One region of the Rhodoferax sp. LS1P39 genome, then DNA from elsewhere that is predicted to be linked to it. Evidence: predicted binding sites of a transcription regulator. Region 1 holds the regulator's gene; each other region holds the start of a gene.

What was found. The regulator LexA, encoded in region 1, represses DNA repair genes until DNA is damaged. The targets are predictions, from matches to a motif close to ACTGTATNNNNATACAGT.
Region 2: AC097O_RS18035 (putative DNA modification/repair radical SAM protein) is a predicted target of LexA. The motif match lies at 5,022-5,039, and genes of this name have one in related genera.
Region 3: recA (recombinase RecA) is a predicted target of LexA. The motif match lies at 2,672-2,689, and genes of this name have one in related genera.

The regions. Positions count from the first base shown of each region.
Region 1 is NZ_JBWMAV010000016.1:57,637-68,066, forward strand. It holds gene xseA (exodeoxyribonuclease VII large subunit) at 1-595, opposite strand, end outside; gene AC097O_RS20715 (MotA/TolQ/ExbB proton channel family protein) at 990-1,622, shown strand; gene AC097O_RS20720 (biopolymer transporter ExbD) at 1,633-2,049, shown strand; gene lpxK (tetraacyldisaccharide 4'-kinase) at 2,063-3,055, shown strand; gene AC097O_RS20730 (Trm112 family protein) at 3,065-3,247, shown strand; gene kdsB (3-deoxy-manno-octulosonate cytidylyltransferase) at 3,252-4,007, shown strand; gene adk (adenylate kinase) at 4,101-4,757, shown strand; gene AC097O_RS20745 (asparaginase) at 4,801-5,808, opposite strand; gene lexA (transcriptional repressor LexA) at 5,895-6,560, shown strand; gene AC097O_RS20755 (hypothetical protein) at 6,737-7,129, shown strand; gene AC097O_RS20760 (D-2-hydroxyacid dehydrogenase family protein) at 7,224-8,231, shown strand; gene AC097O_RS20765 (type IV pilus assembly protein FimV) at 8,347-10,430, opposite strand, start outside.
Region 2 is NZ_JBWMAV010000012.1:116,098-126,527, forward strand. It holds gene AC097O_RS18010 (Rossmann-like and DUF2520 domain-containing protein) at 1-657, shown strand, start outside; gene AC097O_RS18015 (hypothetical protein) at 654-884, opposite strand; gene AC097O_RS18020 (D-Ala-D-Ala carboxypeptidase family metallohydrolase) at 945-1,472, opposite strand; gene AC097O_RS18025 (hypothetical protein) at 1,593-2,168, shown strand; gene AC097O_RS18030 (UdgX family uracil-DNA binding protein) at 2,260-3,735, opposite strand; gene AC097O_RS18035 (putative DNA modification/repair radical SAM protein) at 3,728-5,005, opposite strand; gene AC097O_RS18040 (diguanylate cyclase domain-containing protein) at 5,352-7,076, shown strand; gene AC097O_RS18045 (hypothetical protein) at 7,129-7,371, opposite strand; gene AC097O_RS18050 (LysR substrate-binding domain-containing protein) at 7,457-8,386, shown strand; gene AC097O_RS18055 (ParB N-terminal domain-containing protein) at 8,444-9,220, opposite strand; gene AC097O_RS18060 (hypothetical protein) at 9,422-10,069, opposite strand; gene AC097O_RS18065 (catalase family protein) at 10,094-10,430, opposite strand, start outside.
Region 3 is NZ_JBWMAV010000010.1:115,547-125,976, forward strand. It holds gene AC097O_RS16315 (sugar ABC transporter permease) at 1-852, shown strand, start outside; gene recX (recombination regulator RecX) at 995-1,471, opposite strand; gene recA (recombinase RecA) at 1,525-2,619, opposite strand; gene AC097O_RS16330 (MarR family winged helix-turn-helix transcriptional regulator) at 2,753-3,226, shown strand; gene AC097O_RS16335 (response regulator transcription factor) at 3,252-3,926, shown strand; gene fusA (elongation factor G) at 4,310-6,316, shown strand; gene AC097O_RS16345 (RbsD/FucU family protein) at 6,427-6,852, opposite strand; gene AC097O_RS16350 (methyl-accepting chemotaxis protein) at 7,017-8,447, shown strand; gene AC097O_RS16355 (M20 family metallopeptidase) at 8,478-9,950, shown strand; gene AC097O_RS16360 (YidB family protein) at 10,019-10,430, opposite strand, start outside.

The sequences.
Region 1 (10,430 bases):
GCAGATATAGTTTTGATAGCGCCTGGACAATCTCGCCAGGAGCCGCTGCGCCCTGCACCGAGGCCGGGGCCAGCACCACCGGGATGTGCGGCACGCGGCGTTGCAGGGCCGCCACCACATCATGCAAAGCTGCGGCACCCAGGGAGGTCACCACGCCAATCCCGCGCGGCAACAGCGGCAGCGGGCGCTTGCGGGCGGGGTCGAACAGGCCCTCGGATTCCAGCTGCGCCTTGAGCCGCAGGAACTGCTCGAACAAGGCCCCCTGCCCGGCCCGGCCCATGCTTTCCACAATGAGCTGCAAATCCCCGCGAGGCTCATACACGCCCAGGCGGCCCCGCACCTCCACCAGCTCGCCGTCGCGCGGCGCGAAGTCCAGCAAACTGGCCGCGCGGCGGAACATGGCACAGCGGATTTGGCCTTGCCCGTCCTTGAGGTTGAAGTAGCAATGCCCGCTGGACGCGCGCGAGAAGCCCGAAATCTCCCCGCGCACCGCCACCGGATTGAAGCGCGCCTCCAAAGTGTCAGCAATGGCGCGGCACAGCGCGCCAACTGGCCAGATTTGCGGCACCAATGCTGGGTTTGGGTGGCCCAGCATCAGGTTTGGCGCGGCAAAACGCAACGTTTGGATACGCAACGCTCCACAGGCGCGGGCCTTGTCTCTGAGGTGCCAAAAATAGGGCCAGCGATTGTCAACCGGCCTGATTTACTGTGGTAAGTGGTTGATTTCAATTGTAATTTTTCTGCTTAATTTTTCATCGAAGTGTCACAAGCCCGCATGGGCGCTGGATTTCCAGCGATCCCAGACAAGTTCTTCACAAAGTTATCCACAGGAAATGTGGGTGAAAGCCAGACGGCATGGGCACACCGAACAAAGCAGCGGGCAGATAGGCGGCTAAGCCATAATCAGCACGCATCTATCAACTTGAAACAACTTGTTGGCACCGCTGGCAGCCCGCCAGCAACGCCCCAGGTTCGTGCGGAGAGCTATATTGTTTTCGATCATACAAGCCGCAGGCTGGCCGATTTGGCCCTTGGTTGCCTGCTCCATCCTGGCCGTGGCCCTGGTCATTGAACGCTTTCTGAGCCTCAAAACCGCCAAAATCGTGCCGCCCAAGCTCCTCAACGAGGTGCTGACGGTATCGCAAACCAGCATCCCCGCCCCCGGCATCGTCAACCAGCTGGCGCAAAATTCCAGCCTGGGCGAGGTGCTGGCCAGTGGCCTGCGGGTGCTCAACACCCACCCCCAGTGCAGCGACGACGATGTGCGTGCCGCCATGGAAAGCGCGGGCCGCGCGGTCGCCCACAAGCTGGAGAAATACCTCAGCGCCCTGGCCACCATCGCCTCGGCCGCGCCCTTGCTGGGCCTGCTGGGCACGGTGATCGGCATGATCGAGATCTTTGGCTCGCAGGGCAACGGCGGCAGCGTGGGCGGCAACCCGGCGCAGCTAGCGCACGGCATCTCGATTGCGCTGTACAACACCGCGTTTGGACTGATCGTGGCCATTCCCGCGCTGATCTTCTGGCGCTACTTCCGGGCGCGGGTTGATGAATACCTGCTGACGCTGGAGCTGGCCGCCGACCAGTTTGCCCGCCACCTGAACGCCGTGCGCAAACGGGTCTAGGGGGCTGTCCATGAACTTTCGCCACCGCTCCCGCGAAGAGCCCGAAATCAACCTCATCCCGTTCATTGACGTGCTGCTAGTGGTGCTGATCTTTCTGATGCTGTCCACCACCTACAGCAAGTTCACCGAGTTGCAGATCACCCTGCCCGTGGCCAACACCGATGCCCAGCGCGACTACCCCAAGGAAATCATCGTGGCGGTCAGCAGCGATGGCCGCTACGCCATCAACAAGGGCGCGGTCGATGGGCGCAGCATCGAAGCCCTGTCGCTGGCCCTGGTCAACGCGGCCCAAGGTGGCAAAGACATGGTGGTCATCATCAGTGCCGATGCCAGCGCCACCCACCAGTCGGTCATCACCGTGATGGAAGCCGCCCGCCGCGCGAACCTGAACCAGATCACGTTTGCCACCCAGTCCACCCCCAAATAGGCTAGCCCGTAGCATGGAGCAGGCCCTGCTGCGCACCTGGCAGCGGCGCGGCTGGCAGGCCTGGCTGCTGTGGCCCTTGTCGCTGCTGTACGGCCTATTGGCCGGACTGCGCCGACTGTTGTACCGCATGCACCTCAAGAAGTCTGGCCGCGTGCCGGTGCCGGTCATCGTGGTCGGCAATGTGGTGGCGGGCGGCTCGGGCAAGACCCCGGTGGTGATGGCCCTGGTGCAACACTGGACGGCGCGCGGCGTGAAGGTTGGCGTGGTGTCCCGCGGCTATGGCCGCAGCAGCACGGATTGCAGGGAGGTGCGGCCCGACAGCCTGCCCGCCGACGTAGGCGACGAGCCCGCCCTTATCCAGCGCAGTTGTGGCGTGCCGGTGTTCGTCGCCAGCCAACGCCTGCAGGCCGCCCAAGCCCTGCTGGCCGCCTACCCCGCCACCCAGCTCATCGTCTGCGACGATGGCCTGCAGCACCACGCCCTGCACCGCGACCTGGAGATTTGCATCTTTGACGACCGCGGCGTGGGCAACGGCTTTTTGCTGCCCGCCGGGCCGCTGCGCGAAGCCTGGCCGCGACCGGTGGATCTGGTGCTGCACAGCGGTGCGAACCCCGCCTTCGCCGGTTGGCGCGCCCAGCGCACGCTGGCCGACGATGCCGTGCGGTTGGATGGCACCCGCGTGCCGCTGGCCACGCTGCGCGGCACCTCGGTGCTGGCCGTGGCCGCCATCGCCCAGCCGGAAAGCTTTTTCAGCATGCTGCGCGCGGCAGGCCTAACGCTGGCAGAAACCCGGGCTCTGCCGGATCACTACAACTTTAATAGCTGGTTACGCCCATCGGATAAGCACGGGAGCGTGATTTGTACCGAAAAAGATGCGGCCAAACTCTGGCAACACCAGCCCAACGCGCTGGCCGTGCCCCTGGTGCTGGCCATCGACTCCGGCTTCTGGGCCGCCCTGGACCAGCGCGTCGATCCCTGGCTATCATCCACACCCCACACCGACTGAGATTTCCCCATGGATAGCAAACTTCTGGAACTGCTGGTCTGCCCCGTGACCAAGGGCCCGCTGCAGTACGACCGCGAACGCCAAGAACTCACCTCGCGCAGCGCCCGCCTGGCCTACCCGGTGCGCGACGGTATTCCGGTGCTGCTGGAAAACGAAGCCCGTACCCTGAGCGACGAAGAACTCGGCCTGTAAACCCATGCACTTCACCGTCCTGATCCCCGCCCGCCTGGCCTCCACCCGCCTGCCCAACAAACCGCTGGCCCTGCTGGGCGGCGTGCCCATGGTGGTCCGCACAGCCCAGCGCGCCCGCCTGTCCCAGGCGCAGCGCAGCGTGGTGGTCACCGACAGCACCGCCATCCTGGAAGCCTGCGCCGCCCACGGCATCGAGGCCGTCATGACCCGCGCCGACCACCCCTCTGGCAGCGACCGCCTGGCCGAAGCCTGCACCCTGCTGGGCCTGGACGGCGACGACCTGGTGGTCAACGTGCAGGGCGACGAGCCGCTGATCGACCCCGCGCTGATCAACGACGTAGCCACCCTGCTGGAGCAACGCCCCGGTGCCAGCATGGCCACCGCCGCCCACGCCATCGCCAGCCTGGCCGACTTCACCAACCCCAATGTGGTCAAGGTGGTGCTGGACGCGCAGCAGCACGCCCTGTACTTCAGCCGTGCGCCCATCCCCTGGTGGCGCGACGGGGCCACGGCCAACAAAAGTTTCCAAAGCCTGCCCAGCCCGGCCCCACTGCGCCACATCGGCATTTACGCCTACCGCGCCGGGTTTTTGCGCCTGTTTCCCACCCTGCCACAGGCCCCGATCGAGGTCAGCGAAGCGCTGGAACAGCTGCGCGCCCAATGGCACGGCTACCGCATCGCGGTGCACACAAGTGCGCATGCACCGGGTGCAGGTGTGGACACGCCGGAAGACCTGGAACGTGTAAGCAAACTGTACTAAAGCCTCTGGTATCCTCACCCGCTATGAAGCGTTGCGGCTAGCACATCTGGGCCAGCAACGCCGCGCAGTTTTAAACACTTCGAGGACTTTTCCATGAGACTGATTTTGTTGGGTGCACCTGGTGCCGGCAAAGGCACGCAAGCCACTTTTATCTGCCAGAAGTACGGCATCCCGCAAATCTCTACCGGTGACATGCTGCGCGCAGCCGTCAAGGCTGGTACGCCGCTGGGCCTGCAGGCCGACGCGGTGATGAAGTCCGGTGGTCTGGTCAGCGACGACCTGATCATCAACCTGGTCAAGGAACGCCTGACCCAGCCCGACTGCGCCAACGGCTGCCTGTTCGACGGCTTCCCCCGCACCCTGCCGCAAGCCGATGCCATGAAGGCCGCCGGGGTCCAACTCGACTACGTGCTGGAAATCGACGTTCCCTTCGACTCCATCATCGAACGCATGAGCGGTCGCCGCTCGCACCCCGCCTCGGGCCGCACCTACCACGTCAAATTCAACCCGCCCAAAGTCGAAGGCCTGGACGACATCACCGGCGAGCCCCTGGTGCAGCGCCCCGATGACCAGGAAGAAACCGTGCGCAAGCGCCTGGAGGTGTACAGCGCCCAGACCCGCCCGCTGGTGGATTACTACTCCAGCTGGGCCCGCAATGAGCCTAGCGCCGCCCCCAAATACCGCGCCATCAGCGGCACCGGCAGCGTCGAGGAAATCACCGCCCGGGCCTTTGCCGCATTGGCAGCCTGAGTATTTTTGCTTTGGATCCAAGCCGCCCGATGGGGCGGCTTTTTTACGCCTGCAGCGCCAGTAGGTCCAGCAGCAGGCCGATCCGCGCCTTGACCGGCGACAAGCCTTGCGCATCGGGAATCGCGTCCGCCGCTGTGCCCTGCACCCGGCCAAACACACAGCGCGTAGAGCGCAGCACCCGCATCCCTTGCGCCATGGCCCGCAGCAGGGCCGCCTGCAGGTCCACATGCAGCGTGCCATTGCCCGTGCCGGCCACCACGATGCCCTGCACCCCCTGGGCCACCAGCGCGTCCACCAGCAAACCACTGGCCCCGGCGTAGTTCAGCACGATCTCCACCCGCGGCCACCCGCTGGCAGGCACCTTACCCAACACTATATTTTTAATAGCTGCTTGTGCTGATTGGATAAGCGCCAGAGGCCGATTTTCCTCATAAAAATCTACCGCCGACGGCCAAGGCCGCAGCAGGCGCACCCGGCCCTCCTCCACCAGCCCGACCAGCCCCGCGTCGCCCGAGGCAAACGCATCCACCTGGTAGCTGTGCACCTTTTGCACATCGCGTGCGCTGTGGACCTTGCCAGCACACACCGCCACCACGCCGCGTGCGCCCGGGGTGGCAGCCACCGCCACGGCATCCAGCAGGTTCTGCGGCCCGTCGGGCACCAGGGCCGTGGCCGGGCGCATGGCGCAGGTCAGCACCACCGGCTTGGCCGGGTCCAGCACCGCCTGTAGGAAGTACGCGGTTTCCTCCAGCGTGTCGGTGCCGTGGGTGATGACGATGCCCGCCACGTCGGCCTGCGCCAGCCAGTGCTCGCAGCGCGCCGCCAACTGCTGCCAAAGCGCAAAACCCATGTCCTTGCTGTCCACCTGCGCCACCTGCTCGGCCACCAGGTCTATTCCCGCAGCAAAGCCCCCTAGCGACTCCAGTAACTGCGCCACGCCCACTTCGCCAGCCGTATAGCCCAGGTTGTCGCCCGCGCGGCTGGCGCGGCCTGCAATCGTGCCGCCGGTGCCCAGCACCACGATCTTCGAAGAACTTGAATTCAACGCCATGCTTGCAAACTTTCAAAAACTGGTTAAAAATACAGTCACTGGATATTAAAACAGCCAACCACTTAGTTTCCGCCTAGGAGCCACCCATGGATCTGCCACTGTTCCCCGCCAAACTCACCGCCCGCCAGCAGCAGATTCTGGAGCTGATCCAGTCCGCCATCGCCCGCACCGGCGCGCCGCCCACCCGGGCCGAAATCGCCAACACCCTGGGCTTCAAGTCGGCCAACGCCGCCGAAGAGCACCTGCAGGCCCTGGCCCGCAAAGGCGCCATCGAGCTGGTCAGCGGCACCTCGCGCGGCATCCGCCTCAAAAGCGACACCCTGCGCTCCATCAACGAGTCGCGCCTGCACAACGTACTCACCCAGCTGGCCCTGCCCCTGATTGGCCGGGTGGCTGCGGGCTCCCCGATTTTGGCGCAGGAACACGTAGACCAAACCTACCACGTGGAAGCCAGCATGTTCCGCCACAAGCCCGACTACCTGCTCAAGGTGCGCGGCATGTCCATGCGCGACATCGGCATCCTCGACGGCGACCTGCTGGCCGTGCAGTCCGCCACCGATGCCAAGAGCGGCCAGATCGTGGTGGCACGCCTGGGCGACGATGTCACCGTCAAACGCTTGCGCCGCACCAAAAACCTGATCGAACTGCTGCCCGAGAACCCCGACTACCCCACCATCGTGGTCGACCCGGAAGAAAGCTTCGCCATCGAAGGCCTGGCGGTTGGGCTCATCCGCAACACCTTGCTGATGTAGCCCCGGCCCGCCCCCTACGCCAAGCTACGCCACGCCAAGCCACGCCGCTGTGCCAACCTAAGTTCAGGTAAAGCGCAGCAGGCTGCGGGAGCGCCCCGCCACCACCACTGTCCGGGTAAATCCAGGTTTACAGCCACCGTTTCGTCCGTATTCAACACGCTTGTTGGGGAGGTCCTATGGGAATCGCATCGTTTTCGCCCACCGGTTTACTGGGTTCGGTCCAGGGTTTGATGGGCTGGATGGGTTGGCTTACCGCCAGCGCGCCGAGCCCCCAGCGCACAGCACGCACACCCCTCGCAGCGCGGCCCGCCACGGCCTGGGCACCCGGCTGCAACAACCGCCCCAACCCGACCCCCGCCTGGACGGCCCGCCCCGGCTGCAGCACGCCGCCACCCGTCGCGCCGCGCCGCCCGGTGCGGGTGCTGCGGGTCATCGACACGCCCCAGTCCACCGCCAGCGCCGGGCGCATGCGCATCTCGGGCCGCATGGCCGATGTCTGCGCCGAGCTGGACCGCCTGGCTGCACTGGAGTCTGCGCCCCGAAGCAGCACCAGCGCCTTGCTGCAGTAAACCCGGCACAGCTATGGCGGTGACAGCCCTGCGGCCATAACGCTTTTGCACAGCGGCGGCGCAGTAGCCGCTGGCGCCAAGGCACAATCAGGGGATGAACATTGTGATCCTCGACGACTACCAAGATGCCGTGCGCAAACTCGACTGCGCCACCAAGCTGGAACCCTACGCCGCCAAGGTCTACACCAACACCGTCAAGGGCCTGGGCCAGTTGTCGGTGCGGCTCAAGGATGCCGACATCATCGTGCTGATCCGCGAGCGCACCCAGCTCAACCGCGCGGTGATCGAAAAGCTGCCCCGCCTGAAGATGATTGCCCAGACCGGGCGCATCGGTGCGCACGTGGACGTCACCGCCTGTACCGAGCGCGGCATCGCCGTGGCCGAAGGTGTGGGCTCGCCCACCGCCCCGGCCGAGCTGACCTGGGCGCTGATTTTGGCCGCGTCACGGCGCTTGCCGCAGTACATCAGCAACCTCAAGCACGGGGTCTGGCAGCAGTCGGGCATGAAAACCGCGTCCATGCCGCCCAACTTCGGCATGGGCACGGTGCTCAAGGGCAAAACCATGGGCATCTGGGGCTATGGCCGCATCGGCCAGATCGTCACCACCTACGCCCGCGCCTTCGGCATGAAGGTGCTGGTCTGGGGCCGCGAGACCTCGCGCACCCGGGCGCTGGCCGACGGCGTGGAGGTGGTAGACAGCAAGGAAGCCCTGTTTGCGCAGTCGGATGTGCTGTCGCTGCACCTGCGGCTGAACGAGGAAACCCGCGGCATCGTCACCCTGGAAGACCTGTCGCGCATGAAGCCCACGTCCCTGCTGGTCAACACCTCGCGTGCCGAGCTGATCGAGCCCGATGCCTTGCTGGCCGGGCTGAACCGCGGCCACCCGGGTATGGCCGCCATCGACGTGTTCGAGAGCGAACCCATCCTGCAAGGCCATGCCCTGCTGCGGCTGGAGAACTGCATCTGCACCCCGCACATCGGCTATGTGGAGCAAAACAGCTACGAGCTGTACTTCAATGCGGCCTTTGACAATGTGCTGAACTTCATCCAGGGCACGCCCACCAACATCATCAACCCCGGTGCCTTGCAGGTACGGCGCTGAACGCCTATTGCTATCAAATTTGTAAATAATTTGATAGCTGCTCGTACCCATGGCATAAGCACAAACGGCCTAGAAACCAATGGTTTCTGGGCCGTTTTTTATGGGCTTGGCGAGATCAGATTTTCTTCGGTGAAATCTTGGCCTCGATGCTGGGGTCGAACAGATCAAACTCCAGCATATTGCTGTCCACCACCGGAATCACCGGCGGCGCCACGGGAGCGGGTGCCGCCGCCGGGCCGGGCAATCCCAGGTCCAGATCCAGGTCGAAGTCCAGATCCAGGGGCGCAGGTGCGGGTGGCTTGGCCGGCGTCACCGCAGCGGGTACCGCGGGCAACTCCTGCATGGCCATGAGTTCGGAATTCGAGAAGTCCAGGTTCAGGTCCAGATCCAGGTCCAACGGCGGACGGTGTGCGGGGGCCAGCGGCTCGGGATGGGTGTCCTGGGCTTCCAGCGGGGCCATTTCCGACATCAGCAGCATCGGCTGGGTAAACACCGTTTCACGCGGGGCCGAGGCTTCCGACGGCTCAGGCTGCGAGATGTCCAACTCCAGGTCCTGGGGACGGCTGGCGCGGGCAGTGCGCGCCCGGGCCATGGCACCCTGCAAGGAGCCATCTGCCTGGCGCACGGTGCCTTGGGCCATGGCATAGAGCAACAGCAGTTCGCGGTAGGCAGCCAGATCGAAGGGCTTGCCCGCAGCGGTGTCGCGGAACAGGCAGGCCTCGATGGTATCCAGCACCTTGGGCGTAGCCCATTGGCTTTCGATACTGCTCAGCACGGCGGGATAAGCCTCCAGCGTCTGGCCCTCTTGGGTGAACGCGGGGAATGCGGGAATCTCGCTGTTGAAGATGCGGTTGAAGGCATCGCGCTGCTGCTGGAATTCGGCCTGGCGGCCCAGCGTGTGGTAGATCTTGAGCAGTTCCAGGTAGGCCAGGGGGCTGGACTCGGAGGTGCCGTGGAGACTCTTTTTCAGCACGTCAATCGCCTGGTCGTACTGGCCCAGCGAGACGAAGAAGTCTGCATGCTGCTGCACGTCCAGAAAATCTTCCGGGTAGATGCTGCGGGCCGGCATGGCCGTGACCGCAGAGCGCGGCGCGGCGGTAACCGGCGCGGTCGGCTTGGTGGGCAGGGTCGCAGCCGTCAGCTTCTTCAGGTCTTCAAACAGCGACTCGTCCACATCGGCATCGTGGTTGGGGCCGGGCAAGGTGTTGGGCGGCAACTGCGAGCCCAGCGGTGCCGGGCGGCTCAATGGCGGGGCACGGAGTTCTTCGGCGGTGGGTTCGCCATGGTGCGACCAGTCGGTGGTGGCCGTGGTGAGACGCTGGCGGGCGCGGTTCCAGAAGAAGGCGGCAGCCGCAATGGCGGCCAGCAGCAGGCCCAGCAGGCTGTAGACGAAGTTCTCGTCGTAGCGGTTGCTCTCCAGCCGGTCCAGGCGCAGTTTGAAGTCGGCTTCGTTCTTGGCCAGCAGGGCCTTGAGGGTCTTGGACTCGGCCTCCAGGGCCAGCAGGCGCTGCTTTTCCTGGGGGTTTTCCGCTGGCAGGTTGTTCAGCTCGCGCCAGGCAGCGGCGGCGGCTTCGCGCTTTTGCGGGTCGTCGGTGGGCGCCAGGACCACATCGCTGGCGGGTTTGAGCTGTACCAGGCGCTCGTCGGGGGTCTCGGGCGACTCCAGCTTCAGGCGGGGCTTGTTGTCGGGTACTTCCGCTTTGGCCTCGACCTTGGGTTCAACTTTGGGTTCGGCCTTGGCTTCTGCTTTGGGCACCACCGGCTTCGGCGCGACCACCTTGGGCTCTTTGGCCACAATCGGCTTGGACACCGGGGCCGGTCGGGGCGCACGCACCACGGGCACGGGGTTGGCAGCGCGGATGGGCGCGGAGCGCGGCGCGGCGACGGGCGCAGGGGCCGGGGCGGCCATGGGTGCATCCATCACGGGGGCCGGGGCGGCACTGGGCGCGGTGACGGTGGCCGGGATGATGGCAGGCACCGCTGCGGCCTGCATTTCCACCGGGAAGTCGGTGAGGAAATCGTAACGGCGCGAGGCTTTCTGGCTGCACACCGAGCGCAGGACCACTCCCACAATCGGTTCGTCCACCACGGCCGAAGAGCGGATCCGCACCACGGCATCCTGCCCTTGTGCACCCGACACCACGATGACCCGCACCCGGTTGGCGGCCACCTGCCCGTCACCATGGAACACGTCGGCTT
Region 2 (10,430 bases), on a different contig from region 1:
GCAGACGTGTGGATGCTGGCCGTGCCCGATACCGCGCTGCCCGCAGTGGCGCAGGCGCTGGCGGTCGCATTTGCGGCATCGTCGGCGTTGAGCGCGCAAACCGTGGCCTTCCATTGCAGCGGGGCGCTGGGCAGCACGCAACTGGCACCGCTGGTCACCCTGGGTTGGCAGACGGCCAGCGCACATTGCATCTTGAGCTTTGCCTCGGTAGAGACGGCCGTGGCCCAGTTCCCCGGCACGGCCTGCGCGCTGGAGGGCCACAGCCGCGCCTGCGGCCTGCTGCGGGCGGCTTTTACCGCCATTGGCGCGCGCTGTTTCGATGTGGCCACCGGGCAAAAATTGCTCTACCACGCGGCAGCCGTGTTTGCCACCAACTTCATGCCGGTGCTGCAAAGCGTGGCCGAAGACGCGTGGCGCAGTGCCGGTGTGCCTGCCGAGCTGATTCCCGATTTGCGCGCCAGCCTGCTGGCCCACGCGGTGCACAACATCACCACCCTGGGCCCGGCTGCCGCCCTGACCGGCCCGGCCGCCCGGGGTGACACGGCGGCCATCGCCCGCCAGGCGCTGGCGGTGAAGGCCTGGAATCCAGACGCTGGTGCGGCCTACGATGCGCTGAGTGTGCTGGCCCTGCGTTTGGCGGCGCAGACCCCCGGTTAGTGGACGGTGTGTGCCAGCACCGCCTGCAGGCTCAAAGCGCAGGCTTGCAGCGCAATGCAGTTGGAGTGCTGGGCGCACTGCAGGCAGGTGTCGGCATAGGCGGGGTCGTGCAGCAGGCGGTCGGGGTCCACGGCATAGCCCTGGCCGGCCATCAGCCACTTGAAGTCCACCTCCAGCAGCAGATCGCTGCCTGGGTCGTTCGTAAAGTTGACAGTGTGCGTGTGCATATGTGCCCCTTGTACTCTGTAGATGGGTACGCCGCCCTTGGAATCAATATAGGCAGCGGTTCAGGGGATAAGGTCGGGAAGTGGGCTGGAAACACCCCGCCTCTGTGCCCTTTGCGCAGCTTGTTGGCTGCGGGGCCGGGCTTTGATGCCGTCCAGATAGCCGGTGCCACTGAAGATCGACAGGTTCTGGCGGCGCGGCGCGGTGCCGGTGGCGGCCAGGCCCAGGTGGACCCAGGTACCGTACTCGTAGATGGTCTGGTCGTAGGCAATGCCCGATGCGGCAATGGCCTTGGCGGTTTGCAGTACCGTGCCAAATTTGGGCACCGTGAAGTCCACCGCCAAACCCAGCATGTGCATGCTTTTGCCTGCACCGCCAATCGACTGGTTCAGCGCCGGGCTGCGGTAGCCGCTGCTGATCACCAGTGGCACACCGCCCAGCAAGGCGCGCACCTCTTCCAGCACGGTACAGAGCCGACGCAGGTTGACCACAATGCCCGCCGAGGGCGTGTTGTCGATCTGGCGGCGGGTGGCTTCCTGGCTGGCAACCAGCTCTTCCAGGCTGAAATGTTCGCTTAAGAATGTGGGCATGGTGGGCTCCTTGGGGTGGCCGCGCACATCGCGGATGTCTGCTGCCTCCAAGTTAGCGCAAGGTGGCGCATTTGGCATCCCTCGTTTGGGGGATGAAGCCATGCGTGGAACAATGGCGGCATGCCTACCACCGCACGCACGCTTCTCGCCGGAGCCGCCCTGGCTCTGTCAATTTCTGCCCTGGCCCAACTGCCGCAGCGCAACCTGGTGGTGGAGCTGCGCCAGGTCCGCGAGCCGGACGGCAACACCGTCAGCACCCAGCCCAGCGCCGCACCGCTGGCCGCCCAGCGCATCCAGGTGCGCAATGGCGAAAAGGCGGTGCTCACCATGGGCCAGAATGTGCCGATCCGCTTTGTGCAGTCGGTGGCCACGGGCCGCGACGGCAGCGGTGTCAGTTACGGCATGGTGTGGATGCAGGCGGGCCAGAGCATGGCCGTGCAGCCGCGCTGGCCCGGCGGTGGCCAGCCGGTGAAGATCGACATCGACGTGCAATCCTCCAGCGTGCAGGCCCCCAGCGGAGCCGCTGAGCTCCCCAGCCAGGCCCGCAGCCAGCTGGCCACCAGCGTCAGCGCACCCCTGGGCCAGTGGGTCACGGTGGCGGCCACCGGGGGCGGGCAGACCCCGCCCGGCAGCTACAGCAGCGAAGCCGCGGCCGACACCCGGCAGCTGGTGCAGATCCGCGTGCTGGCGCCGTGAGGGCGGGGCTGCAGCGCGCGGGCTGTGGGGCTGTATGCTACTGATTTAATAGCTTCTCGTGCTTATTGAATAAGCGCTGGCGGCCTATTCCTTATAAATATTGCGGGTCTGCCGCCAGGCGCAGATCGTCCAGCCAGTGGGCAAACGCGGCATCGAAGTCGCGGCTGTCCATGCGCAGCAGGGCGGCGGGGTGCAGGGTGACCAGTACGCGCAGGCCGTCGGCGCGCTGGTGCCACTGGCCGCGTTCGCTGGCCACGGCCACCGGGCGGCCCAGCAGGGCGCGGGCGGCGGTGCTGCCCAGCGCCACGGTGGCCCCAGGGCGCACCAAGGCAATCTCGTGCTCCAGCCAGTCCAGGCAGGCGGCGGCCTCTTGCTGCGCGGCAGTCTTGTGGATGCGCCGTTGACCACGCGGCTCGAACTTGAAATGCTTTACCGCGTTGGTCAGGTACAGCGCCTCCCGTGGCAGGCCCAGCTGCGCCAGCGCCCGGTCCAGCAGCTGGCCGGCAGGGCCGACGAAGGGGCGGCCACGCAGGTCTTCCTGGTCACCGGGTTGCTCGCCCACCAGCATCAGCGGTGCGCCCAGCGGGCCTTCGCCATGCACGGCCTGGGTGGCGTGCTGGCCGATGGGGCAGGCGCGGCAGCGTTCGGTGGCCTGGCGCAGCGCGGCCAACGTGCCGGGGGCTTCCACCACCTCGGGGCGCTGGTCCAGCCGCAGGGCGATGGACGCAGCGGGTCGGCGGTGCGCGGGTTCGGTGGCCGCCTGCTCCAGCATCTGGCCGCTGCGCTGGGCCGACAGGGCGGTGAGCGGCTGGATCAGCACCGCCTCGGGCAGGTTCTTCCAGTAGCGGCGCGGCATCTCCTTGTGCATCATGGCCAGCTTGAGCCGCGCCGGGTTGAAGATGTTCTCGTAGTAGGTGAGCCACAGCCGTTCGTTGGCATCGGCCGGGGGCGCGTCGGATTTCTGCGCACCGGGGCCAAAGGCCAGTTGCTGGCCGTTCCAGCGCGCACTGCGCTCGGGTGTGAGGATGGCCCAGGGCATTTGCGCAAAGCGCCGCGCAAAGAAGGGCGCAGTGGCCTCCACGATGTGGTGGCCGGGCTCGAACCAGGCCACGTGGGTGACACCCCAGCCGTCGCCGGTGGGCGCGGCCAGGGGCCGAAAACGCACAAACGCGGTCATCTTGTGCATGTCGCGCCGCACCACGCGGGCCATCTGCTCTGCCAGCATCCTGTCGGGGTCCAGCAGGTCGTGGCGCAAGCCGGGCTCGCGCAGCAGCCGCCAGGCCAGCCGGTACAGCAGGCCAAAGCGGGACGGGTCGGCATGCAGGGCGGTGCGGTTGCACAGTGACACGAAGAACGCGGGCAGCTTTAGTACGGTGCCCGTTGTTGCGTCCACATCGGTTGCAGTCTCTTCTGTCGCAAACAAATCCCCCTCGGCCGCGCCCGCCACATGCCAGCTGATGCGGCCCGGTGCGATGCCTTGGGCCAGCAGACGCCGCGCCGCTGCCCGAAAGCCCGGCACATCGTCTTCGCCCGCCAGATGCACCACTTGCGGGGCCGTTTCAGCCATGGCCCACCGGCAGGTCAAATAGCGACAGCTGCCGGGGCTGGGGCCGCAGCCGCGCCGCCAGGTTGGCATCGTCCAGCCCGTTGCGGGCGGCTCCCGGCACGGTGATGAAAGGCAGCACGTTCTTCAGCGGCACCTTCAGGCGCGACAAGTCGTCCACGCGCAGCGTGCGGATGCGGCGGGTGTCGAGCAGGCGCTTCACCGAGGTGACACCCAGGCCGGGCACGCGCAGCAGCATTTCGCGCGGGGCGCGGTTCAGGTCGACCGGAAAGCTCTCGCGGTGGGCCAGGGCCCAGGCCAGCTTGGGGTCGATGTCGAGTGCCAGCATGCCGTCGCTGGCACCCACGATCTCGTCGTGCGCAAAGCCGTAAAAGCGCATGAGCCAGTCGGCCTGGTAGAGCCGGTGCTCGCGCACCAGCGGCGGCGCACTCAGCGGCAGGCCGCGCGCGGCATCCGGGATGGGGCTGAAGGCCGAGTAGTACACGCGCTTGAGCCGGTACGCGCCGTACAGCGTGGCGCTGGTGGTCAGGATGCTGCGGTCGTCCGAGGCATCGGCGCCCACGATCATCTGCGTGCTTTGGCCTGCCGGTGCAAAGCGCGGTGCACGGGCTCGCTTGGGGGCCACGCGCGGCTGCGAGGTGGCCACTGTCGGCGTGGCGGCGGCCTTGGCATCGTCGATGTGGATGCGCAGGCGCGCCATCGAGCGGCGGATCGCCTGGCCGTCTTTTTCGGGGGCCAGCACCAACAGGCTTTCACTGGTGGGCAGCTCGACGTTGATGCTCAGCCGGTCGGCGTAGCGGCCCGCGCGGGCCAGCAGCTCTTCGCTGGCTTCGGGGATGGTTTTGAGGTGGATGTAGCCGCGGAAGTCGTGCTCCTCGCGCAGCACGCGGGCCACTTCGACCACGCGCTCCATGGTGTAGTCGGGGCTGCGGATGATGCCGGAGCTGAGGAACAGGCCCTCGATGCAGTTGCGGCGGTAAAAGTCGAGTGTGAGCTGCACCACTTCGTCGATGCGAAAGCGCGCCCGGTCCACATTGCTGCTGACGCGGTTGATGCAGTACAGGCAGTCGTAGACGCAGTAGTTGGTGAGCAAAATTTTCAGCAGCGAGATGCAGCGGCCATCGGGCGCGTAGCTGTGGCAAATGCCCGCGCCTTCGGTGGAGCCGATGCCGCGCCCGCCCACCGAGTCGCGTTTTTGCGTGCCGCTGGACGCGCAGGATGCATCGTATTTGGCGGCATCGGCCAGGATGGCGAGTTTGCGGTTGAGGTCCATGGGATGTGCTGAATTAACTGTATTAATATACAGTAAAACCCATCGCGCCACCCGTAAACCCTAGCTTGGCGTGGTGCCAATACGCCGCCCAGATGCTATTGAATGAATAGCTGCTAGTGCTTTTGCTACCGCCGCTGCAGACACTTTTTGTGTATAAACATACATACAAATTTGGTGCCTCTACCGGGTGGTGCAGGGCCGCGCGGGTGCCAGATTCGGCTACATTTTGGGGGCGGTTTGGCTCTGCGCACCGACCCGTTCTAACCAGTCCGTTACTCTTCGTTCAAGCTACCGAAAATCCGTGTAATGCAGCAGTTAGCGACCCCATTCCAGCCCGGCAGCCACCATGGGTGAGGGCCTGCCGTTGCTGCGCGTGGTGGCCGACACCCTGGACAGTCTGGGCATTGCCCTGTGCGTGTTCGACGATGCCGACCACACCCTGCTGTGGAACCGCAGCTTCCTCAAGTTTTTCCCTGAGCACGCAGGTCACGTCCACGCCGGGGAACCCTACCGCGACAACCTGCGCCGCTTCTACCAGGGGCGGCTGGCGGCGGACGAACTGCCCAAGATCAACCAATACATAGCCAGCGGCATCGCCCGCCACCGCACCCAGCAGCGCCCGTATGCGTTTGAGCACCTGGGCGTGCGGCTGTGGGTGGCCTCGCTGCCGGTGCCCGGCGTAGGCCGCATCCGCATCTGGCAGGCCCACACCTCGGCCACCGACCCCCAGGGCCCGACCATTCTGGCCACCAGCGCTATCGACGGCGCGGCCCTGTTCGACCATGTGGCCGACGGTGTGGTGGTCACCGGGGCCGACGACCGCATCCTCTGGGCCAACGCCCCTTTTGTGCAGCAGTACAGCCTGCCCAGCCGCGACGCAGCCGTGGGCGCGCACCTGGAATGGGTCTACCGCACCGCCTGGCAGGGCCAGGAGGCGCAGCACCAGGGGCTGTTCGACGCGGGGCTGTTGACCCTGTCGGAGCACACCCGCTTTACCGGCTCGCCGTTTGAGCTGCCGCTGCCTGGTGCCCGCTGGAGCCGGGTGATCGGCCAACGCAGCCCCGACGGCAAAGGCTTCTGGGCGCATGTGGACATCACCGTGCTCAAGGGCCAGCAGCAGCAACTGCGGGAGGCCGAGCGCCGCGCCCGCGAGAGCGAGGCCATCCTGCAAGAAAAGTCGGCCCTGCTAGAGGCCACGCTGGCCACCATGGAGCAGGGCGTGATGATGGTCAACGCCGAGCGCGTGGTGGTGGTGTGCAACCGCCGCGCCCGCGAGCTGCTCAACCTGCCGCAGAGCCTGCTCGACAGCCGCCCCACGCTGGACGCGCTGGCCGACTACCAGCAGGCCGCTGGCGAGCTGGTCCATGTGCCCGACGAGGTGCTGGCCACCGCGCGCAGCGGCGACATCTTCGACCGGCCCTATTTTTACGACCGCACGCGGCGCGATGGCCGGGTGGTGGAAATCCACAGCATCCCCATGGCGGGCGGCGGCGTGCTGCGCACCTACACCGATGTCACCGAGCGCCGCCACGCCGAGGCCCGCATCCGCCACGTGGCCCGCCACGACGGCCTGACCGCGCTGGTCAACCGCGAGGTGTTTCTGGAAAGCCTGGCCCTGGCCTGCGCCGCCGAGCCCGGCACGACCGGGTTTGCGGTGCATTTCATCGACATCGACCGCTTCAAACCCATCAACGACCAGTACGGCCACGCCATTGGCGACAAGGTGCTGGCGCTGATCGCCGACCGCATGCGCACCGTGGCCCGCGACGGCGACGTGGTGGCCCGCATGGGCGGCGACGAATTTGCCGTGCTGCAATGCCGGGTGGACCAGACCGAGCAGGCGCTGGGCCTGGCCTACCGCTTGCTGGACGACATTGCCCGCGACATGGAAATCGAGTCGCACCGCCTGCAGGTGGGCGCGTCTATCGGCGTGGCCCTGTACCCCAGCGCGGGCCTGGATGCCGACACCCTGCTGCGCAACGCCGATGTCGCCATGTACGCCGCCAAGTCCCATGGCCGCGACTGCGTGCGGGTGTTTGGTGCGCACGACAACCCGGCATCGGTGTACTAGCGTCCTGGAAAAACTCCTGTTTTGATAGCTGCTTGCGCTGATGGATAGGGCGCTAGAGGCTGATTTTCTTTGTTTTTTGTTGCCGGTCATACCGGGCCAGCTCGCTGTGCTCCAGCGCCTGCCCGTGCACGCGGCCTGGGGCCTGGATGTCGCGCAGCAGGTGGCTGCCCAGTTCGCCCAAGGGTGCGGGAGCGATAGTGCGGCGGCGGGTGCAGCGCTGCCACAGCCGGGCCAGCAGAGCGGTGGCGGTGCGCCAGGCCAGAGGCCGTTTGAATGCAAGGGTGGAGGAGGTCATGGCAGGCCGTTACAAGAATGTCTGGTAAGCATATGCATCCAATGCCTGCGAGAAAAGCGCTCATTTCTGCCAAGACTGGTTGCGTATACTTACCAGCATGTCCCGCATTCCGTTGCAAACCCTGCCCACCTTCCGTGCCGTGGCCACGCTGTCCAACCTGCGGGCGGCGGGCGAGCAACTGCATTTGACGCACAGCGCGGTGAGCCAGCAGATACGTTTGCTGGAGGAGCAACTGGGCTTTTTGCTGTTCGACCGGCGGGGCCGCCGGGTGGTGCTGAATGCCGCCGGGGCCGCGCTGCTGCAGGCGGTGGAGCCCGCGCTGGCCCAGATCGACGAGGGCATGCGCGCCGCCGCTGTGGCCTCCACCGGCACCGACCAGCGTTTGCGTATCACCGTATCGCCCTCGTTTGCCCAGCACTGGCTGATGCCGCGCATGGCGCATTGGCGGGCCTTGCACCCCGGTATTGCGGTGGAGCTGCACACCTCGCAGCAGCCCATGGATTTGCTCCGCGAAGGTTTCCACGCAGCGGTGCGCCAGGGCAAAGGCCCGTGGCGCGGCCTGGAAGGCAGCCGTTTGATCGACTCGCAGCAGGTGGTGGTGGCCAGCCCGGCCATGGCCGCGCGCCTGGCGGGCAGCGACCCGACTACCTGGCTGCACGAGCCCTTGCTGGGCACCGTCGAGTGCTGGGAGGCCTGGTTTGCGCTGGCAGGCCACCCCTGCCGTATCCAGCCGGTGGCGGTGTTCAACGACATGGGGCTGATGCTGCAGGCCGCCGAGCAGGGCCTGGGGATTGCGCTGGGCCGCGAGCTGGTGGCCGCCGACGCACTGCGCGCCGGGCGGCTGGTCCAGCTCTCGCCCCTGGCTCTGGCTACCGAGGCCTACGACGCCTACTGGCTGGTGCACCCCCCGGAGCACCGGGACTGGCCGCCGCTGCGGGCGTTCAGGGAGTGGCTGGAGTCGGAGCTGCAGATCGCCGCCCGGCTATTGCAGCAGGACCGACAGCTTGCTACTTAATCAATAGCTTCTTGTGCTGATGGAATAAGCGCTGGCGGCCTGTTTGGCTTGAAGTTATCAGGCCATCATCTCGGCCAGTTGCGCCCGCAGCGCGGCGTTCTCTGCCGTCAGCTCGGCCACGGTTTGCTTCAGGCGGGCGATGATGCCTTCGGGCGAATCGGGTTCGGTGCGCTCCACGGCCTTGGCGGCGCGCACCTGGCGGGCGGCCTGTTGCAGCTCTTTCTTGCCGCCTGCGGCCGCGGCCATTTGCGCCTCGGCGGGCAGGGTCGCCACGGTGGCCGCTGTGCTGATGGAGATGGTGCCGGCTTTCACGGCGGCCACCAGCTCGGGCGCGGCCGACTTCTGGATCTTCTCGATCTGGGTGAAGGTGCTGTTGCTGATGCGCGCCGACTTGGCCAGCGCCTCGCGGGTCAGCGCGGGCTCGGCAGTGGGGGCTGCGGCGGCAGGCGTGGCGGACTCTTCCCACGGTGCGGTGGTGCTGACCGGGGCTTCGGCCTTGGCAGGCTGCTCGCGTCCGGCCAGGATGTCTTTCTTGCGCAGCGCCAGCACGCCGCGCTGGAAGTCCGACACGCTGCGCCGCCCCAGGTGCTGGTCGATCATCCACAGGTGCACATCGTCCAGCGTCTGGAAAGCGGTGTTCTGCACGGTGTTGAACGGAATGTTGTGCGTGCTGCAAATGCCGTAGCGGTTGTGCCCGTCCACCAGCACATCGCCCCACAGCACCAGCGCATCGCGGCAGCCCTCGGCCAGGATGCTGCGCTCCAGCGCAGCGTGCTCGTCAGGGGTGAGCGGGTCGATGTAGGCCAGCAAGTCGTCGTTAACCGTGATGTTCATTTTTAGGGGAGTCTGCAATCAAAGGGGAGGAAATGCTCACCCCCAGGCTCCAGTGCTGCGCACTTTTCTCCAACCCCCTTGCAGGGGGCAACACCAGCAGCCTGGCAAAGCCAGTTCTGCGGTGTTCTTGGGTCGTGCGTTGCGGCTGAGGCTTGGGTTGGGCTGTTAGGGGGCGCGATTGTAGAAGCCTGGCAGAGACGTTTAAGCGCCAAAGAGCTTGCCGCCCACGGCAAAAGCACCGGCCACCAGGGCGGCGATGGTGCCCAGCAGGCTCCACAGCTGGCCCGGCTTCATGCTGGCGACCAGCTCGCCAATCGTGAGTTCTGTGGGATTCTTCGCCCCGGCAGGTGGCTTGGGTGCTGGCTGCGCCAGCTTGGCTTTCCAGCTGGCGAGCACGCCATTGAACTCGGAGCTGGCCAGGGCCGCCGGATTCGGCTCCAGCGACTGGACGTACCAGTCGTAGCCGCGCTCCAGCAGGCCTTCTTCCTTGACGCCCCGCTCCAGGATCACCATCAGGGGGTGGCCTCGGCTGTAGGCCATGGCGGCTTCGATCTGGTTCCAGGGCGTGGCCAGTTTGATGTCCTGCAGCGGCGACTCTTTTGGGCCGCCGCGTTTGTCGGCACCGCTGGCCACAAAGGTGCGCTCCAGCGCGATGACCACCGTGCCGCAGCAGCGGTCAAGGAGCTGTGTCACCGCCTTCAGCGGCGCGTCTGCGCTGAAGGTATTGCGACCCACCGTGTGCGGAACCAGGCCTTCGCTGCGAAGGCGCTCTTCGACCGAGCGGACAAAAGCTTCCTGCTGCTCTGTCGCCGTTCCTCCCACACTGACAAATACATGGAGTTCCGTCATGGCAATCGCTCCTTGGGCACGTTCTCAAAATACCTCATCCCCCACCGGCTCGAAGTGCGGCACCGCGTTCATTTGGTGCCGTAGCTTCGACAGCTCGTAGTACATGCGTTTGCGGGCGCGGCTTTGGTTGCCCAGGGGGCGGTGCTCGGCAATGCTGTGCCAGGGGTTGTACGACAGGCGCTTGGCAAATTCCATTTGCGCCGGGGAGTCGAACTTTTGCTGCGGGATGCGCAGGGTGGCGGCGGAGATGCGGGGCGACAGGCGCTCGGGCCAGAGCACACCGGCGTTCTCGATGGGCATCAAATGCGGGTCGGTTTGCACTTGCAGGCGCACGTCCAGCTCCACATCGCCTGCGGCCAGC
Region 3 (10,430 bases), on a different contig from region 1:
GCGGTGATCGGCCTGGTCTACGCGCAGCTGTTCAACCGCTTTGGCATGCCCAGCTTTGTGTCCACGCTGGCCGGTTTGCTGGCCATTCTGGGAGCCCAGCTGTATGTGCTGGGCGGCACCGGCTCCATCAATCTGCCCTACGACTCGCCGCTGGTGAACCTGGGCCAGTCGCTGTTCATGCCCGCCTGGGTGGCCTACGGCGTGGTGGCGATGGCCGGGCTGGTGATGTTGGTGGCGGGTATGAAAACCGCTGCCCGCCGCCGCGCTGCCGGTCTGTCCGCCGAATCCATGGGCCGCCTGGTGCTGCGCACTGCCGTACTCACCGTGGTGCTGGAGCTGATTGCGCTTTACTTCTACCAGGACCGGGGCCTTCCGTGGATGTTTGGCATCTTCATCGCCCTGGTGGTGGGGCTGGACTACGCACTCACCCGCACCCAGTGGGGCCGCATGGTCCACGCCGTGGGCGGCAACCGCGAGGCGGCCCGCCGCGCCGGTATCAAGGTGCGCAGCATCTACGCCAGCGTGTTCGTACTGTGCGCCTCGCTGGCCGCGCTGGGTGGCGTGATGGCCTCGGCCCGCCTGGCATCGGCCAGCCAGCAGGCCGGTACCGGCGATGTGAACCTGAACGCGATTGCCGCTGCCGTTATTGGCGGCACCAGCCTGTTTGGCGGGCGCGGCAGTGCGTACTCGGCGCTGCTGGGCATCATCGTGATCCAGTCGATCTCCAGCGGGCTGACGCTGCTGGACTTGTCGTCGTCGCTGCGCTACATGATTACCGGTGCGGTGCTGGCGATTGCGGTGATCGTGGACTCACTCGCCCGCCAATCCCGCGTGTCGCACGGACGGGCTTAACTAGGTACACCCCCAGGCTGCAGTGCTGCGCATCTTTCGCCAACCCCCTTGCAGGGGGCAACAGCAGCAGTCTGGCAAAGCCAGCCCTGCGCTGTTCACGAAGGGGCAACGCTTGCGCTTGCCTTGGGGCAGGCAGGGGGAGTTACTGCCAATCTTCATCATCCCCGCCCGCCACCACCTTGCGTACGGCATCGCCCGAGAAGCCACGGGCCAGCAGAAAGCGCTGCTGCTTGGCCCGGGCGGCGGCATCCAGCGGCGGGCTGCCGAACTTCTTGCGCCAGACCTCGCGGGCGCGGGCCAGCTCGGTGTCTTGCAGGCTGGCCAACGCGTCCAGCACCATGCCAGGGTCCAGGCCCTTGGTTTGCAGCTCTTGCCGGATACGCGCAGTGCCCAGCTTGGCAGACCGGCGGTACAGCACCGAATCCACCACCCGCTGCTCGTTGATGAAGCCCTTGGCCTGGAGTTCGTCCAGCGCCTGGGCCAAGGTGCCGGGCACTTCCTCGAACGGTGTCAGCTTGCGCTCCAGCTCAGCGCGCGAGTGTTCGCGGCCACTGAGCAGGCGCAGGGCCCGGCCCTTGAGGCTGATGGGTACCAGACCCTTGGACGGTGCGAAAACCATTTACTACAGTTTTAATAGCTGCTCGTGCTGATGGGATCAGCACGGGGGCATGATTAGGCTTCTACCTTGACCTTCTTGCCTTCTTTGGCGGGCTCGGTTGCCACCGGCACCAGCGGGATGCCCAGCGACTCGCGCACCTTGTTTTCGATCTCGATAGACAGGCCGGGGTTCTCGCGCAGAAACTCACGCGCGTTGTCGCGGCCCTGGCCGATTTTTTCGCCCTGGTAGGCGTACCAGGCACCCGACTTTTCGATGACCTTGGCCTCTACGCCCATGTCGATGATCTCGCCCTGGCGACTGATGCCCTCACCAAACAGAATGTCGAACTCGGCCGTCTTGAACGGGGGGGCCACCTTGTTCTTCACCACCTTGACCTTGGTCTCGTTGCCGATGGAGTCGTCGCCCTTTTTGATGGTGCCGGTGCGGCGGATGTCCAGGCGCACCGAGGCGTAGAACTTCAGCGCGTTGCCGCCGGTGGTGGTTTCGGGCGAGCCGAACATCACGCCGATCTTCATGCGGATCTGGTTGATGAAGATGACCATGCAGTTGGCCTTCTTGATGTGGGCGGTGAGCTTGCGCAGCGCCTGGCTCATCAAACGGGCTTGCAGGCCGGGCAGGCTGTCGCCCATTTCGCCTTCGAGCTCGGCCTTGGGCGTGAGCGCCGCCACCGAGTCCACCACGATCAGATCGACCGCGCCCGAGCGCACCAGCGAATCGACGATTTCCAGGGCTTGCTCGCCGGTGTCGGGCTGGCTGATCAGCATTTCTTGCAGGTTCACACCCAGGTTCTGGGCGTACTGGGTGTCGAGCGCGTGCTCGGCATCCACAAAGGCGCAGGTGCCGCCCAGCTTTTGCATTTCAGCGATGACCTGCAGGGTCAGCGTGGTCTTGCCGCTGGACTCGGGGCCGTAGATCTCGATCACGCGGCCACGGGGCAGGCCGCCCACGCCCAGCGCAATATCCAGGCCCAGCGAGCCGGTAGACACCACCTGGATGTCCTCAATGACTTCGCCCTCGCCCAGCCGCATGATGGTGCCCTTGCCGAACTGCTTTTCGATCTGCGCCAGCGCAGCTTGCAGGGCCTTGGCTTTTTCGGCCAGGGCGGCGGGGGTGGGGGCGGCGGGAGGGGCTTTGGCGACGGCGTTCATGCTGCGGGTCTTTCAAAAAATAGGTGGCTGGGTTGCCTGCGGTTAACTACAGGCTGGATGCTTGAACAGTAGTTTACGGCGACCCGATAGTTCTGCAATAGATTTTTTAGTCAGTTTGGCTTACCATTTGATAATGTTAGAAATCACTGCTGAACAAGGTTGGCGCGAAACCCATCTGGGCCGCTTGATGGCCGCCGCGCTGCGCCGCTTCGATGCCCGCGTGCTGGAACTGATGGCCCGCAACGTGGACGTGCCGCTGGCCCTGGGCAACCTGGCAGCGCGGGCGCAGGTGGGTGCGGCGCACATCCATATCACCCGGCATTTGCCGCTGCAGGGCGCGCGGCTCACCGAGCTGGCGGCCCAGGCAGGCATGAGCAAGCAGGCCATGGGCGACCTGGTGGACCAGTGCGCCGCCTGGGGCATGGTGGCCCGTGCCCCCGACCCGCTGGATGCACGCGCCCGCCGGGTGGTGTTTACGGCCACCGGGTTGGCCTGGCTCAAGGCCTTCCAGGACGCGGTGGCCCAGGCCGAAGACGAGTTCCACCAGGCCGTCGGCCCGGAGGTGGCCACCGTCGTCGCACTCGGTCTGGAAGCCTACGCGACATAATTGCGCAAAAAACCAGGAGACAAGCATGCGTATCTTGATTGCAGAAGACGACCAGGTCTTAGCCGACGGCCTGCTGCGCGGCCTGCGCGCCTCGGGGGCGGCGGTAGACCACGTGGCCAGCGGCACCGAGGCCGATGCCGCACTGTTGACCAACCGCGAATTCGACCTGCTGATCCTCGACCTGGGCCTGCCCAAAATGCACGGCCTGGAGGTCTTGAAGCGCCTGCGTGCCCGCGGCTCGTCGCTGCCGGTGCTTATTTTGACGGCAGCCGACAGCGTGGAAGAGCGCGTCAAAGGCCTGGACTTTGGGGCCGACGACTACATGGCCAAGCCGTTCTCCCTGCAAGAGCTGGAAGCCCGGGTGCGCGCCCTGGCGCGGCGCGGCGCGGGCGCGGCCAGCAGCAGCATCCAGCATGGCCCCCTGCTGTACGACCACGCCGGGCGCATGGCCAGCATCGACGGCAAGACCTTGGAGCTGTCGGCTCGCGAGCTGGGCCTGCTGGAGGTGCTGCTGCAACGCGTGGGGCGGCTGGTGAGTAAGGAGCAGCTGATCGAGCGCCTGTGCGAATGGGGCGAAGAGGTCAGCGTCAACGCCATCGAGGTCTACATCTACCGCCTGCGCAAAAAAATCGAAAAAGGCCCGATCCGCATTGCCACGGTGCGCGGGCTGGGGTATTGCCTGGAAAAAATTGCGCCTTAACGCAGGCCAGTGGACAGCAACTCGTTTAGTTTTTATAATCGGCACCATGACATCGATAAACAAAGCATTGATCCTCTAGACACCTTCCGATTTTTCGGAAGGCGCTGTGCCTTGCCGGAACGAACTCCCCACCCCGGCAAAGATGTTTGACCGGGTTTTTTTGTTTTTGACGACCTGAAAGTTCTTATGCGTACCTACGACAAGCTGATCGCCACGATTCATCCCCACCAGTGGATGGTGGGCTTGCGCTCGTCCATTGGTGCGGCGTCTACTGCGCAAGACAAAAGCCCCTAGCTTCGGGAATTTTTTAGCGGTCCGCCTCGGACCCTGAGAACCCTGGTTGGCGGCACGCCACCAGGGTTTTTGTCTTTAAGGAACATCGTATGACTACGAACACATTGGCGCGAAAACTTCGCAACATCGGCATCATCGCCCACGTCGACGCGGGCAAGACCACGGTCAGTGAACGCATTTTGTTCACCACCGGCGAGATCCACCGCACCGGTGAAGTGCACGACGGCAACACCACCATGGACTACGACCCGCAGGAGCGGGCACGCGGCATCACCATCAACAGCGCCGCAACAACAGTGGCCTGGCGCGGCCACCAGATCAACCTGATCGACACGCCCGGCCACATCGACTTCAACATCGAGGTGAGCCGTTCGCTGCGCGTGCTGGACGGCGCGGTGGTGGTGTTTGACGGCGTGGCCGGGGTCGAGCCGCAAACCGAAACCAACTGGCGCCTGGCCGACGGCTACGGCGTGCCGCGCATTGCGCTGGTCAACAAGCTGGACCGCACCGGGGCCGACTTTGCCCGCGTGGTGGCCATGATCGCCGAGCGCCTGGCCGTCAAACCGCTGGTGCTGCAACTGCCTATCGGCCAGGAGGCCGGGTTTGCGGGCGTTATCGATCTGCTCAGCATGCAGGCCCTGTACTGGCCGCCCAACGACAGGGGCCAGCCCACGCTGACGCGCGCCGCCGTGCCCGTCGAGCTGCAAGCCGCCGCCGAAGCCGCCCGCCGCAACCTGGTGGAGCTGGCCGTGGAGCAAGACGACGCGGCCCTCACCGCCTACCTGGACGGCCAGACCGTGCCGGAGGACGTGCTGCGCGCCTGCATCCGCAAAGGCACGCTGGCAGGCGCCTTCGTGCCCGTGCTGGCCGGGGCCGCGCTGAAGAACAAAGGCATCGAGCCCCTGCTCGACGCAGTGGTGGACTACCTGCCCGCCCCCGAAGACCGCCCGCTGGCGCTACCGCCGGGCGACGGCTTTGCCGCGCTGGTCTTCAAGGTGGTGCACGACGAGCACGGCGCACTGAGCTATCTGCGCGTCTACCGCGGTGAAGCCCATGCGGGCACGCCGGTGCTGAACACCCACACCGGCCAGCGCGAGCGCCTGTCGCGGGTGGTGCAGATGCACGCCGACCGCCGCGAAGAACTCGCGCTGGCCCAGGCGGGCGACATCGTGGCCGTGGCCGGCCTGAAGCACAGCAAGACCGGCCACACGCTGAGCGACCCGGCCCAGCCCGTGGTGCTGGAGGAAATCCACGCGCCCGAGCCGGTGCTGGCCATGGCGGTGGAGCCGCATTCGCGCGACGACCAGGACAGCTTCTCGCGCGGCCTGCACACCCTGGTGGACGAAGACCCCAGCCTGCGCCTGGGCCAGGACAGCGACACCGGCCAGACCTTGCTGTCCGGCGTGGGCGAGCTGCAGCTGGAAGTGACGCTGGAAAAGCTGCGCAGCCGCTTCGGCGTAACCGTGCGCACCGGGCCGCCGCAAGTGGCCCTGCGCGAAACCATTGCCCATGCGGCCCACGTGCGCTATCTGCACAAAAAGCAGAGCGGCGGCCCCGGCCAGTACGCCGAGGTGGTGCTGCGCGTGGAACCTTTGGAACGCGGCGCGGGCCTGCAGTTTGAGAGCGCCATCACCGGCGGGGCGATTCCGAAGGAATTCATCCCCAGCGTGGAGCAAGGCGTGCGCCGTGCCGCCCTGGCGGGGGTGCTGGCGGGCCACCCGGTGACGGATGTGCGGGTGGTGCTGGAAGACGGCAGCTTCCACGAGAAGGACTCGTCCACGCTGGCCTTCGAGGTTGCGGGTCTGCAGGCGTTCATGCAAGCCCAGCGCGAGGCGGGGCCGATGCTGCTGGAGCCGGTGATGGCGGTGGAAGTGACCACGCCCATGGACCACGTGGGCGATGTCATCGGCGACCTGAACCGCCGCCGTGGCCAGGTGCGCCACCAGGACCAGCGCGGCAACGCCGCCGTGGTGCAGGCCATGGTGCCGCTGCAAACGCTGTTCGGCTACATCGGCAGCCTGCGCGCCCTCACCGCAGGCCGCGCCAGCTACACCATGCAGCTGGACCACTACGCGGTGGCACCGCGGCAAGGCTGAATGCCGACCTGAAAGGGCGAGTCCATGGGCTCGCCCTTTTTTATGCATTAAATCAGTGCCTACCGCTTATGGAATGGGCACAAGCAGCTATAAGAAATGCAGCAAAAGCCTCAAGAACGCACCACACCTTTTTTCAGCAGGATGTTGCCGTACAGCCGGGTGTCGCCAGTTGCCACCACGGCAAAGGCCTGGGCGGCGCGGGTGTAGAAGGCGAAGCGCTCCAGCGAGGTGGGTGGCTTCTCGCCGTGGCGCACCAGGGTGGCGGCAAAGTCCTGCACCGCCGGTGGCACGGCGCTGGCGTCGCCCACTACCTGCATGGTGCAGGCGGCATCGGGCACAAAGTCGTCCAGCGGCAGCACCGACAGCACGGCATCCAGCACGCGGGTGGCATCCACGCCGGGCAGGTTCACCAGGCGTTTGGCGTTGGTGGTGGCGGGGAAGTTGGCATCGACCAGCGCGATTTCGTCGCCATGGCCCATGGAGGCCAGCACGTGCAGCAGGTCGGCGCTGAGCAAAGGGGAAAGATTTTTGAGCATGGGAAGGGCCGGTGGGAACAGAGAGGCGATGTTAGAGCCTGCAATGCCCTTTAAAGCCCCGTGGAAGTGCGGGTAAACCAGCGATCTTTAGATGCACAAAGTTACATTCACCTACATTCAGCGGGAGTATCGTTACAAGCCAAAACAACAAAGAGGAGCCCCCCATGATGCATGCACATTCCCACAGCCAGCAGAGTCCCCAGCCCCTGTCCCAGGCCTTGCTGGGCGACAGGGTGATGTTGGCGGCGATTGCACTCAGTGCCATCGCCGCAGTCGTTTTGGGGTTCCAGTTTGTCGATGCCGCACTGGCCATCGGCGCATCGCTGCTGTTGCTGGTGGTGGCCGCGCTGGCCTATGCCATGGCCAAGGGCAGCATGGCCGCGCGGCTGGTGCTGGCCTTTGTGCAGGTGTCGCTGGTGGCGCTGCACATCCAGCTGGCGCACGGCATGATCGAGCTGCACTTTGGCGTGTTTGTCACGCTGGCACTGCTGCTGGTGTACCTGGACTGGCGGCCCATCGTCTTTGCGGCAGCGCTGTTTGCGGTGCACCACGTGGTGTTTGACCGGCTGCAGGCCGCGGGCCTGGGCTTTTACTGCACCACTGCACCTGACTTTTTGCGCATCCTGCTGCACGCCACCTACGTGGTGATCCAGACCGCGCTGGAGGTGGTGCTGGCGATTGGCATGGGCCGCACCGCCCGCCAGGGCGAAGAGCTGGTGGCGCTGGTGGGCAGCGTGGACCGGGCCGACGGCATTGCGCTGGGTGTGGGCCACATGGCCATGCGCAGCCCGGTATCGCAGGCGCTGCAAGCCGCGCTGGCGCGGATGGACGGGGCGGTATCCACGGTGCGCAGTGCCACCTCGGGCATTGAAAGCGCCTGCAGCGAAATCGCCACCGGCAACCAGGACCTGAGCGTGCGCACCGAACAGACCGCCAGCAACCTGCAGCGCACCGCCAGCAGCATGGAGACGCTGACCAGCACGGTGAAACAGTCGGCCGATGCCGCCCACCAGGCCAACCAGTTGGCCGCCTCTGCCGCTGCCGTGGCCGCCCGGGGCGGAGCGGTGGTGAGCGAGGTGGTGACCACCATGGACGACATCAACCACAGCTCGAAAAAGATTGCCGACATCATCGGCGTGATCGACGGCATTGCCTTCCAGACCAACATCCTGGCGCTGAATGCCGCCGTCGAGGCCGCCCGCGCGGGCGAGCAAGGCCGCGGCTTTGCGGTGGTGGCCAGCGAGGTGCGCAGTCTGGCCGGGCGCAGCGCCGAGGCGGCCAAGGAGATCAAGGCGCTGATCAGCGCCTCGGTGGAAAAGGTCGATTCCGGCTCGCGGCTGGTGAACCACGCGGGCAGCACCATGACCGAAATCGTCCACTCGGTGAAGCGGGTCAGCGACATCATCGGCGAGATCACTGCCGCCTCCAGCGAGCAATCCGACGGCATCTCCGAGGTCAACCAGGCCATCGGCCAGCTCGACCAGATGACCCAGCAAAACGCCGCGCTGGTGGAGCAATCTGCCGCAGCTGCCGCCAGCCTGCGCGACCAGGCGCAGAAACTGGTGGACGCGGTGGAGGTATTCCGAACGGCGTAAGCTGTGGGCTTTGCATTGCAGGAAGCCCCCATGAACGCCCGTGTCCCCGCCACCGTACTCGATCCGCAACAAGTGCTGACCCACGCCACCCAGGCCTGGGACGGCGACATCGTCCGCCAGCTCAGCGATTACATTGCCATCCCGGCCAAATCCCCCGCCTACGACGCGGCCTGGTCCGAGCACGGCTACATCGACACGGTGATGCGCAACGCGGCGGCCTGGGTCGAGGCGCAAAAGGTCGAAGGCTTGACGCTGGAAGTGATCCGCCTGGAAGGCCGCACCCCGGTGCTGTACTTTGAGGTGCCCGCCAGCCAGACCGCCTGCACCGACACCGTGCTGATGTACGGCCACCTGGACAAGCAGCCCGAATTCACCGGCTGGCGCAACGACCTCGGCCCCTGGACCCCCAAGTACGAGGACGGCAAGCTCTATGGCCGCGGCGGTGCCGACGACGGCTACGCCGTGTACGCCAGCATCACTGCCGTGCAGGCACTCAAGGCGCAAAAAGTGCCGCACCCGCGCATCGTCGGCCTGATCGAAACCTGCGAAGAAAGCGGCTCCTACGACCTGCTGCCCTACGTGGATGCCATGCGCGACCAACTGGGCGAGGTGGCGCTGGTAGTCTGCATGGATTCCGGCGCGGGCAACTACGACCAGCTGTGGCTGACCAACAGCCTGCGCGGCCTGGCCAATGGCGTGCTCAAGGTAGAGGTGCTGACCGAAGGCGTGCACTCCGGCGACGCCAGCGGCCTGGTGCCGTCGAGCTTTCGCATCATGCGCCAGGTGCTGGACCGGCTGGAAGACAGCGCCACCGGCCGCCTGCTGCCCGCCAGCTTCCACTGCGAAGTACCGGCAGACCGCCTGCTGCAGGCCCGCGCCACGGCGGCCATCCTGGGCGACGAAATCTACAAGCGCTTCCCCTGGGCGCACTACGACTGCGGCGGTGCCAGCACCCTGTGCCTGCCCACCACCACCGAGCCGGTGCAGGCCCTGCTGAACCGCACCTGGGCCCCCACGCTCAGCGTCACCGGGGCCGAAGGCCTGCCCGAGCTGAAGAACGCCGGGGCCGTGCTGCGCCCCTACACCGCCTTCAAGCTGTCGCTGCGCCTGCCACCGCTGGTAGATGCATCGGTGGCCGTGCAAGAACTCAAAACCCTGCTGGAAGACAACGCCCCCTACCAGGCCCGTGTGACCTTCCAGCCCGACGGTGCCGCCACCGGCTGGAATGCACCGAGCACCGCGCCGTGGTTCGAAACCGCGCTGCACGCCGCGTCGCAGGCCCAGTTCGGCGCGCCCTGCGGCTACATCGGCCAGGGCGGCACGATTCCGCTGATGAACATGCTGTCCCAGGGCTTCCCGAAAGCGCAGATGATGGTCTGTGGCGTGCTCGGCCCCAAGAGCAACGCCCACGGCCCGAACGAGTTCTTGCACGTGCCCTACGCCAAGAAGCTCACCGCCGCGGTGGCGCAGGTGATTGCCAGCTTCCCGCTGCACAACGCATAGACGTAAAAAAGGCCACTTTCATGTACGAAAAGTGGCCTTAGCGCTTATTGAATAAGCGCAAGCAGCTATTATTTCTGCAGCAAACCGCCCAGCATGCCAAACAGGTCATTGCTGTTACCCAGGCCGCCTTGGGGTGCCTGGCCGTTCGGGGTGAGGTGGTCTACCAGGCCTGGCAGCACCTGGGCCAGTTGACCGGCGGCTTCACCGGGGTTCAGGCCCAGTTGGGCGGCGATACCGGCCAGCGCGTCGGAGCCCAGCACGTTGCCCAGCTGGTCGCCCGAGATCGGCTGGTTCTGGCCGGTGCCGACCCAGGAACCCAGCACATCGCCCATGCCCGCCTGGCCAAACTTCTCGGCCAAACCGCCCAGGCCACCCTGCGCGCCGTTGTTGCTCAGCATGCTGGTCACCACCTGGATAAGCTGCGGGTTGCTGGCCAGCATGCCGATGATGCCGCCCAAACCACCACCCAAGCCGCCGAGG